Regions from separate parts of the Saccharopolyspora sp. NPDC049357 genome, predicted to be linked through region 2. Evidence: riboswitches for the same ligand, from Rfam matches in the RefSeq annotation. Region 2 holds a riboswitch; the other holds the start of a gene.
What was found. Region 2 has a riboswitch for S-adenosylmethionine ahead of AB0J91_RS23005 (methionine ABC transporter ATP-binding protein). Riboswitches for the same ligand answer to the same signal wherever they lie in the genome.
Positions count from the first base shown of each region.

Region 1 (4,567 bases), on a different contig from region 2:
GGCTGCTGCTCCTGTTGCCGGAGCTGGCGGTCAGCGCGGGGTTCGCCCTGTCGGTCGCGGCCACGGCGGGTTTGGTGCTGCTGGCGCCGGTGTGGGCGGCGGCGTTGCGGGCGCGGGGCGTGCCGGTCGGACTGGCCGAGGCGATCGCGGTTCCGGTGGCCGCGCACGTGGTCACCGCGCCGCTGATCGCCGCGATCTCCGGAGGCGTGAGCCTGGTGGCGGTGCCGGCCAACTTGCTGGCGGCCCCGGTGATCGCCCCGGCGACGGTGTTCGGCGTGCTGGCCACCGTCCTCGCACCGGTGTCGGCGTGGGCGGCGGCGGTCGGCGTCGTGCTGGCCGGACCGGAGTTGGAGTGGGTGCTGCTGGTCGCCGGTCGCGCCTCGGCGGTGCCGGGCGCGGTGTTCGACTGGCCGACGGGCACCGGTGGTGGACTGCTGCTGGCGGTTCTGCTGCTGGTGGGCTTGATCGCGTTGCGAGGGAGGAGGATTCGGCTGCTCGCGGTGGTCGCGGTGCTGCTCAGCGCGTTGGTCGTGCTGCCGGTGCGCACCATGCTGCCGGGCTGGCCCGCGCAGGGCTGGAGCGTGGTGGCCTGCGACGTGGGGCAGGGCGACGGACTGGTGCTGGCGACCGGGAGGCCGGAGGAGGCCGTCGTGGTCGACACCGGCCCGGACCCGCGCCGGGCGGCGAACTGCCTGCGGCGCCTGGGGATTCGCCGGGTATCGATGGCGGTGCTCACGCACCTGCACGCCGACCACGTCAGCGGGCTGCGCACGGTGCTGGGTGAGGCATCGGTCGGCGCGGTGGCGATCGGGCCGTTGCGCGAACCGAAGTGGGCCTTCGACGACCTGGTGCGCGACACCCGCGCGCACCGCACGCCGATCGTCACGCTGCAGGCCGGGCAGCGGTTGGCGTGGCCCGGCCTCGTGCTCGACGTCCTGGCCCCCGACCCCGGCGTGACCCGCACGCAGACCGCCGACGACGCCAACGATTCGTCGCTGGTGATCCGCGCGACCACGCCGGCGGGACGCGTGCTGCTCACCGGTGACGTGGAGCTGCCGGGGCAGGGACGTCTGGTGTCCTCCGGCGCGGATCTGCGTGCGGACGTGCTCAAGGTGCCGCACCACGGATCCCGCTACACGACACCGCGCTTCCTGCGCGCGGTGCGGCCGAGGCTCGCGCTGATCAGCGTCGGCGCGGGCAACGACTACGGGCACCCGAACCCGTTCGTGATCGACACGCTGGCCCGCGCGGGCACCCGGGTGTTGCGCACCGACCAGGAAGGAGACATCGCGGTCCTCCCCGGACCGCGGGGACCTCGCTTCGTCGCACGTGGAGACCCGCTGCGCGCCACCGACAACTGAGCGCCCGAAGTGGACAAAAAGGTGGGTGGTCGTCCCGCCGGGACAACCACCCACCTGTGAGAGAGGAGGATTCGCCTACAACTGAATCAGAGGCCCAGAGCCTGGTTCACCGACTCGGTGTTCGGGGCGACGGTGGCCTTCGGGCCGAGCTGGCCTTCGACGGCGTCCAGGGTCTTGAGGCCGTCACCGGTGATCAGCAGGACCGTCTCGGCGTCCGGGTCGATCTTGCCGGCCTCGATGAGCTTCTTGGCGGTCGCCACGGTCACGCCACCGGCGGTCTCGGCGAAGATGCCCTCGGTGCGGGCCAGCAGGCGAATGCCGGCGCGGACCTCGTCGTCGGTGACGTCCTCGATGGCACCGCCGGTCTTGCGGACGATGTCGAGCACGTACGGACCGTCGGCGGGGGCGCCGATGGCCAGCGAGCGGGCGATGGTGTCCGGCTTGACCGGCTGCACCACGTCGTGGCCGTTGCGGAAGGCGGTGGAGACCGGGGAGCAGCCGGACGCCTGCGCGCCGAAGATCTTCACCGGGCTCTCGTCGACCAGGCCGACCTGGGCGAACTCGTTGAAGCCCTTGTAGACCTTGGTCAGCTGCGAGCCGGAGGCGATCGGCACCACGATCTGCTCGGGGATGCGCCAACCCAGCTGCTCGGCGACCTCGAAGGCCAGGGTCTTGGAGCCCTCGGAGTAGTAGGGCCGGACGTTGACGTTGACGAACGCCCAGTCCTCGTGCTCCCCGGCGAGCTCGGTCGCGAGCCGGTTGACGTCGTCGTAGTTGCCGTCGACGGCCAGCAGCGAACCGTCGTAGACCGCGCTCATCAGGATCTTGGCGCGTTCGAGGGTCTTGGGCACCAGCACGACCGAGTCCCAGCCGGCGCGGGCAGCGGCGGCGGCCACGGCGTTGGCGAGGTTGCCGGTCGACGGGCAGGCCAGCACCTTGAACCCGAACTCGCGGGCGGCGGCCAGTGCGACGGCGACGACGCGGTCCTTGAAGGAGTGCGTCGGGTTGCCGGTGTCGTCCTTGATCCAGATCTTCTTCACGCCGAGGGCCTTGGCGAGGTTGTCCGCCTGGATCAAGCGGGTACAGCCGGGCTCGGTGTTCGGGATCTGGTCGACGTTGCCCGGGACCGGCAGGAACTGCTTGTAGCGCCAGATCGAACGCGGACCGGCCTCGATCTCCTCGCGGCGGATCTTGCCGAAGTCGTAGGCGACCTCAAGGGGCGAGAAGTCTTCGAGGGAGACGAACTCGGGGGCCAGCGGCTGCCGGTGTCCCTCTTCCTTGGACACCAGTTCGACGGCGTTGCCGAGATCGAACTTCTTGCCGGCGGTCGTGTTGGCGGGGGCAGCAGCAGTCATCGCGCGAGGTCCTCTCCTCATCTGTCCCGCGGACGGGTCGGAATTGGCACCTGTTCCGTCCGTGACCTCGCGCGGGTTTTTGCACGATGCATCGGACGAACGGTTGCCGGGGCTTCAACGGGCCGTTCCCTCTGCCCCTCTGGATGAGCTATTCGGTTGTGAGGGCAACGTTAGTTGAACCAATGCATTTCTGGCCAGTGCGCATCCAGATGGCGAGACTGTCGCGGGCCCGTGGGACCATTCCTCCATGAGCTCACCGACCGTTGTCGCGGACCCGCTGCACCTGGTTCTCGGAGACGAAGAGCTGCTGGTGGAGCGCGCGATGTGGGCTGCGGTCGGGGCAGCTCGCGCGGCCGATCCGGAGGCCGATTTCAGCCGGGTGAAGGTGAGTGAGCTCACCCCTCCGGAGCTGGCCGAAATGCTGAGTCCCTCGCTGTTCGCAGAGGCTCGCGTGCTCGCGATCGAATCGGCGCAGGACGCCGGGAAGGAGATCGCCGAGGCCTTACTCCTGCACGCCAAGCAACCGGCCGAGGGCGTGACCCTGATCGTCCTGCACAACGGTGGCGGGCGGGCCAAGCACGCCAAGGAACTGCCCAACGCGCTGAAGAAGGTCGGCGCCCGGGTCACCGAGTGCAAGAAGCTCACCAAGCCCGCCGACCGCGAGGCGTTCGTCCGCGACGAGATCCGCCGCGCGGGCGGCAAATCCGACTCCGGCGGGGTCAGCGCGCTGATCGAGGCGGTCGGCTCGGACCTGCGGGAACTGTCGGCCGCGGCCTCGCAGCTGGTGGCCGACACGGGCGGCAAGATCGACGCGGACGCGGTCGGCCGCTACTACAGGGGCCGCGCCGAGGTGACGGGGTTCGCGGTCGCGGAGAAGGCCGTGGTCGGTGACCGGGCGGGAGCGTTGGAGGCGCTGCGCTGGGCGATCCAGCTCGGCGTGCCGCACGTGCTCATCGCCGACGCCCTCGCGGACTCGGTCCGCACCATCGGCCGCGTCGCGGCGGCGGGAGGGCGCAACGATCCCTACCGCCTGGCAGGCGATCTCGGCATGCCCGCCTGGAAGGTCAAGAAGGCCCAGTCGCAGTCGCGCGGCTGGACGCCGACGAGCCTGGCCGCGGCGCTGCAGGTCGTCGCCGAGGTCAACGCGGGTGTGAAGGGCATGGCCGCCGACGCCGACTACGCCCTGGAGAAGACAGTTCTGCGCCTGGTCTCGCTGCGCAACCAGCGCAACTGATCACGCCACGCCGAGCAGCACCACTCCGGCGAGCACCACGACCGCACCGGTCATCCGCCGCACCGGTTGCGCCTCGCCGAGCAGCCGCCAGGCCAGCAGCCCGGCGATGACGATGCTCAGCTCGCGCGCCGGGGCCACCAGGCTCACCGGCGCCATCTGCATCGCGAACAGCACCAGGATGTAGGCCAGGGGAGACAGCAGCCCGACGGCGAGGATCTCCCGCCGGTGTTCGGTCCATGTCCGGACGAGCGCATCGCGCCGCCGTGCGGCGTAGGGCGCGAGCATGGCGCTGCGGGAGAGGTTGTTGGCCCAGTCGAACAGCAGCGGTGACAGCGCCAGCCCGGTCACCGCGTGCGCGTCCCACACCGTGTAAGTCGCGATCAGTGCTCCGGTGAGCAGTCCGAACCCGACTCCGGCGAGGTTCGCCCCGGCGCGCGGCACCCCGTCGGACAGGCCGATCACGAAGACTCCGGCGACCACCAGAAGACCGCCGCACACCCCGAGCCATCCAGGCCGCTCGTGCAGCACCAGCACCGCCACCAGCATCGACAGCATCGGCCCGGTGCCCCTGGCCAGCGGGTACACCACGGACATGTCGCCGACGGCGTAGCCGTGCT
Region 1 covers NZ_JBFAQJ010000002.1:197,990-202,556, reverse strand. Annotated here, with positions in the region: gene AB0J91_RS02640 (DNA internalization-related competence protein ComEC/Rec2) at 1-1,361, shown strand, start outside; gene thrC (threonine synthase) at 1,448-2,716, opposite strand; SAM riboswitch class I at 2,731-2,866, opposite strand; gene holA (DNA polymerase III subunit delta) at 2,964-3,950, shown strand; gene AB0J91_RS02625 (EamA family transporter) at 3,951-4,567, opposite strand, start outside.
Region 1: another riboswitch for S-adenosylmethionine. It lies ahead of thrC (threonine synthase); the one in region 2 lies ahead of AB0J91_RS23005 (methionine ABC transporter ATP-binding protein).

Region 2 (4,567 bases):
CTGCGCAGCAGCTCGGCGAGCTTGAGCACGCGCGGGTCCTGGGCCAGCGCCGGGCTGGTCACCAGACCGTTGGCGTAGGGGTTGCCCTGCGAGCTCTCCACCAGCAGCGGGTTCGACAGCTTCGCCTTGATCGCGTAGTTGCCGTTGACCACCGCCGCGGCCGCGTCGTCGACCGAACGCGGCAGCTGGTCCGGGGACAGGTCCTTGAGCTGGACGTTCTTCGGGTTCTCCGCGATGGCGGCGTCCAGCCGGGTGCCGACGGCGGCCTCCGGCTTGAGCTTGATCAGACCGCCCTGCTCCAGCAGCTTCAGGCCGCGGAACTGGTTGGCCGGGTCGTTGGACAGCGTCACCGTGGCGCCCGCGGGCAGCTCGGCCAGGGACTTGGCCTGCTTGGAGTAGACGGCCAGCGGCTCCAGGTGCACCGGCTCGATCCAGGTGAACTCGCCGCCGCGCTCCTTGCGGTACTCCTCCAGGTACGGGACGTGCTGGAAGTAGTTCGCGTCCAGCTCACCGTTGGCGACGGCCTCGTTCGGCCGGTTGTAGTCGTCGAACTTCTCGATCTCGATGTCGATCCCGGCCTGCTGGGCCAGGTTGTCGTCGACGTACTGCAGGATCTCGCCGTGCGGCGTCGGGCTGACGCCGATCTTCAGCGGCGCGTTGGGGTCTTCGGCGGCGGAACCACCACCGCAGGCGGCCAGCAGCACCCCGGCCGAGGCGAGCAGTGCGGCGAAGCGCAAACGCATGTCGTGCGTCCTTTCAAACAGCCCGTTTTCAGGCAGGCAGGGTCAACGCACCGTCCTTTTGGGACGGAAGCGCGATGGGTTTTCTCCGCGGGAGGGAGGATTCAGCCGGCGGCGGTGCGCCGGCGATCGACGAGCTTGGCGGTGCGATCGGTGATCAGCTGCATCGCGAAGGCCAGCACCCCCAGCACCACGACCGATCCGTAGAGGAGCCGGTCGTCGTAGCCCTGGTAGCCGTCCTGGATCGCGGTCGTGCCCAGACCTCCGCCGCCGATGGCACCGGCCATCGCGGCGTAGCCGATCAGCGCCACCGCGGTGACGCCGATGGCTCCGACCAGCGCTGCTCGGGCTTCCCCGAGCAGCACCGTGCACACGATCCGCAACCTGCTGGAACCGGTCGTGATCGCGGCTTCCACCACGGTGAAAGCGACCTCGCGCAACGCGTTCTGCGTCAGCCGCGCGAAGAACGGGATCGCACCGATGGTCAGCGGCACGATCACCGCGCTGCTGCCGATCGAGGTCCCGATCAGCAGCCGGGTGAACGACGCCAGCACCACCAGCAGCACCACGAAGGGCACCGAGCGCACCACGTCCACGATCACGCCGAGCACCTTGTTCAGCACCGGTTTCGGGTTCAACCCGACCGGAGAGGTCAGGTGCAGCAGCACACCCAGCGGCAACCCGCCGACCACGGCCAGCACGGTCGCCACCAGCACCATGTAAAGCGTTTGAAGCGTTGCCTCGCCCAGTAGTTCGCCGACCTCCGACCAGGGGGTCACATCAGTCACGCAGCAGCAACTCCGTCAACGCTCACCGGGGCGCGCCGGACGTGCGCGTCCCGCTCGATCATCCACTTCAGCGCCGCCTCGGAACGCTCACCGGTCAGGCCGATCTTGAACTTGGCGACCGGGGTGTCGCCGAGGCGGGTCAGGCCACCGCCCAGGATCGCCAGGTCGACGGCGAACCGGTTGGAGGCCTCGGGGAGCAGCGCTCCCACAGCGGCGAAGCCGACCAGCACGATCTCGGCGACCACGTCGTGGCGGCCCGAAGTCGGGCGCAGCGACTCGGCCTGGTCGGTTTGGGGCAGCAGGGTGCCGCTGACCTTGCTGCCGGGCTCGGCGACGAGGTCCAGGACCTTGCCGTGCTCGACGACCTGGCCGTCTTCCAGCACCGCGACGTCGTCGGCGATCTTGCGCACCACCGCCATGTCGTGGGTGACCACCAGGACGGTGACGCCGAGCTCGGCACGCGCACGGTCGAGCACGGTCAGCACCGAGTCGGTGGTGGACGGGTCCAGCGCGGAGGTCGGCTCGTCGGCCAGCAGCACCGAGGGCTTGGCCGCCAGCGCGCGGGCGACCGCGATGCGCTGGCGCTGACCACCGGAGAGCTGGTCCGGGTAGGCCGCCGCCTTGTCGGTCAGGCCGACGAGGTCGAGGAGTTCACCGACGCGGTTGCGCCGCTGCGGGCCGCCGATGCCTGCGGCCTCCAGCGGGAGCGCGACGTTGCCCGCGGCGGTGCGCTGGCGCAACAGCGAATCACCCTGCGGCACAACGCCGATCTGCCTGCGGGCGGCGCGCAGCGCCTTGCCGTCCAGCGCCACCAGGTCGGTGCCGTCGACGCGGATGGCACCACCGTCGGGCTTCTCCAGCAGCGCGATGCACCGGGCCAGCGTCGACTTCCCCGCTCCGCTCGGTCCGACCACGCCGCACACGGAACCCGCGTTGACCTCCATCGACACGCCGTCGAGGGCGCGGACGGTGCTGCCGTTGTGCTGGAACGACTTGGTCAGGTTCTCGACTGAGATCACGATCTGCTCCACATCAGCTCGCGATGGCCGCGCCCGCGTTCGGGCAGCAGCCATGGGGAACTTCTAAGGGAAAAGGAAGAGAGAGGGAAGGGCCAGGTCACATCTCGCGACGACAGGCGCAGGTCGTGCGCCTTCCGTGGTCGATGAACCGTCGCTGCGTGAGCAGTTCCCTGATGTGGGGTACCCCGAACCGGGCGTTGCCGGTGGCAGGCAGGTTCGCTAACCGCGCGTTGGAATCCACAGCTACTCCATCGGTCCTGGCGTTAGCACCTGCCCGCGAGGGGTGGTTGCTGCGGCGTCAACAAGCCAGGTCTCTCAGCCGCTCGGGATGGATTTCCCGAATAGTAGACCCCATCGACAGGGCCCGACGCAAGCTGATAGCGGTCACTGACCGAAATCGTTTGCCAGATCACATACCGGGTGGAGCGGGAATTTTTCCGCAGCGGGTGGCGTTTTGGTCACCCTCAGTGATGTCGCAGCGCGTGGCCGCAAGCCCCCGGACGAGTGGTTCAGCTGCTCGACCCGGATGACGCGGCCTCCGCGATCCGGGCGAAATCGGCGATCCCCAGCTGCTCTCCGCGCGTCGTCGGATCGACGCCCGCCGCGCGCAGCAGCTCCTCAGCCCGAGCCGCCGAGCCGGCCCAACCCGCCAGCGCGCCCCGCAAGACCTTGCGCCGCTGCGCGAACGCCGCGTCGATGACGCGGAAGACGTCCTCGCGCGCCGCGTTCGACGGCGGATCAACCCGGTGGAAGGCCACGAGCCCGGAATCCACGTTGGGCACCGGCCAGAACACCTTGCGCGGCACCGGACCCGCGCGGCGGACGTCGGCGAACCACGCCGCCTTCGCGCTCGGCACCCCGTAGGTGCGGCTGCCGGGTTCGGCGGCCATCCGCTCGGCGACCTCGGACTGCACCATGACCAAGCCCTTGCGCAACGTCGGGAGCTCGGCCAGCAGGTGCAGCACCACGGGCACGGCGACGTTGTAGGGCAGGTTGGCGACCAGCGCGGTCGGCGGCTTCGCGAAGTCCTCCGCGCGCACCCGCAGGGCGTCGGCGGGCAGCACGGTCAGCCGGTCGGCGAGGCCGGGGGCGAACTCCTGCGCGGTCCGCGGCAGCCTGGCGGCCAGCACCGGGTCGATCTCCACGGCGACGACCTCTCCGGCCACCGGCATGATCGCCAACGTCAGCGAACCGAGCCCGGGACCGACCTCCAGCACGACGTCATCGGCACCGACCTCGGCGACCGAGACGATCCGGCGCACCGTGTTGGGGTCGTGCACGAAGTTCTGGCCGAGCTTCTTGGTCGGCTTGATGTCCAGCTCGGCGGCCAGCCGACGCACGTCGGCCGGGCCGAGCAGCGTCGCCTGCTGGTCGTCCACGGTGCAAGAACCTACCTGCGCCGCTCTCCCCGCGTCTCACCAGGGCGAACAACGCGAGAAGGGCGCCACCGGAATGCAACGGTGGCGCCCTCCGCGTGGAATTTCGAGATCAGTCCAGGCCGAGCTTGGACGAGCAGGACGGCCATGCGCCGTAGCTGCCTCCGCGGGCGTCGCGGACCTTCTCGGCGACCGCGATCTGCTGCTCGCGGCTGGCCTGGTGCGGGTACGGAGCGTACTGGTCGCCGCCGTAGGCGTCCCAGGTGGACTTGTCGAACTGCAGGCCACCGTAGTAACCGTTGCCGCTGTTCATGGCCCAGTTGCCGGTCGCCTCGCACTGGACGAGCTTGTCCCAGACATCGCTGTTCGGCGCGGGCTTGCCACCGACGCGGACGACCTTCTCGACCGGCGCCTTGGTGACCTTCTCGTCGACGACCTCGCGATCCGACTCCTCGCCGTTGCGCGTGGAGATGCGGGTGAACTGGATCTTCTCGCCGGCCTCGCCGGGAGACTCGACCCGCTCCTCGCCCTTGAACATCGAGTTGTCGACGATCTCGCGGACCGGCGGCGGAACCGGCACGGTCACGCTGATCACGGAGCTCTGCAGCCGGTCGATGCGCACCTCGGCGCCGGTGACCAGCTTG
Region 2 covers NZ_JBFAQJ010000030.1:37,239-41,805, forward strand. Annotated here, with positions in the region: gene AB0J91_RS22995 (MetQ/NlpA family ABC transporter substrate-binding protein) at 1-743, opposite strand, end outside; gene AB0J91_RS23000 (ABC transporter permease subunit) at 845-1,528, opposite strand; gene AB0J91_RS23005 (methionine ABC transporter ATP-binding protein) at 1,525-2,547, opposite strand; SAM riboswitch class I at 2,793-2,882, opposite strand; gene rsmA (16S rRNA (adenine(1518)-N(6)/adenine(1519)-N(6))-dimethyltransferase RsmA) at 3,057-3,926, opposite strand; gene AB0J91_RS23015 (transglycosylase family protein) at 4,036-4,567, opposite strand, start outside.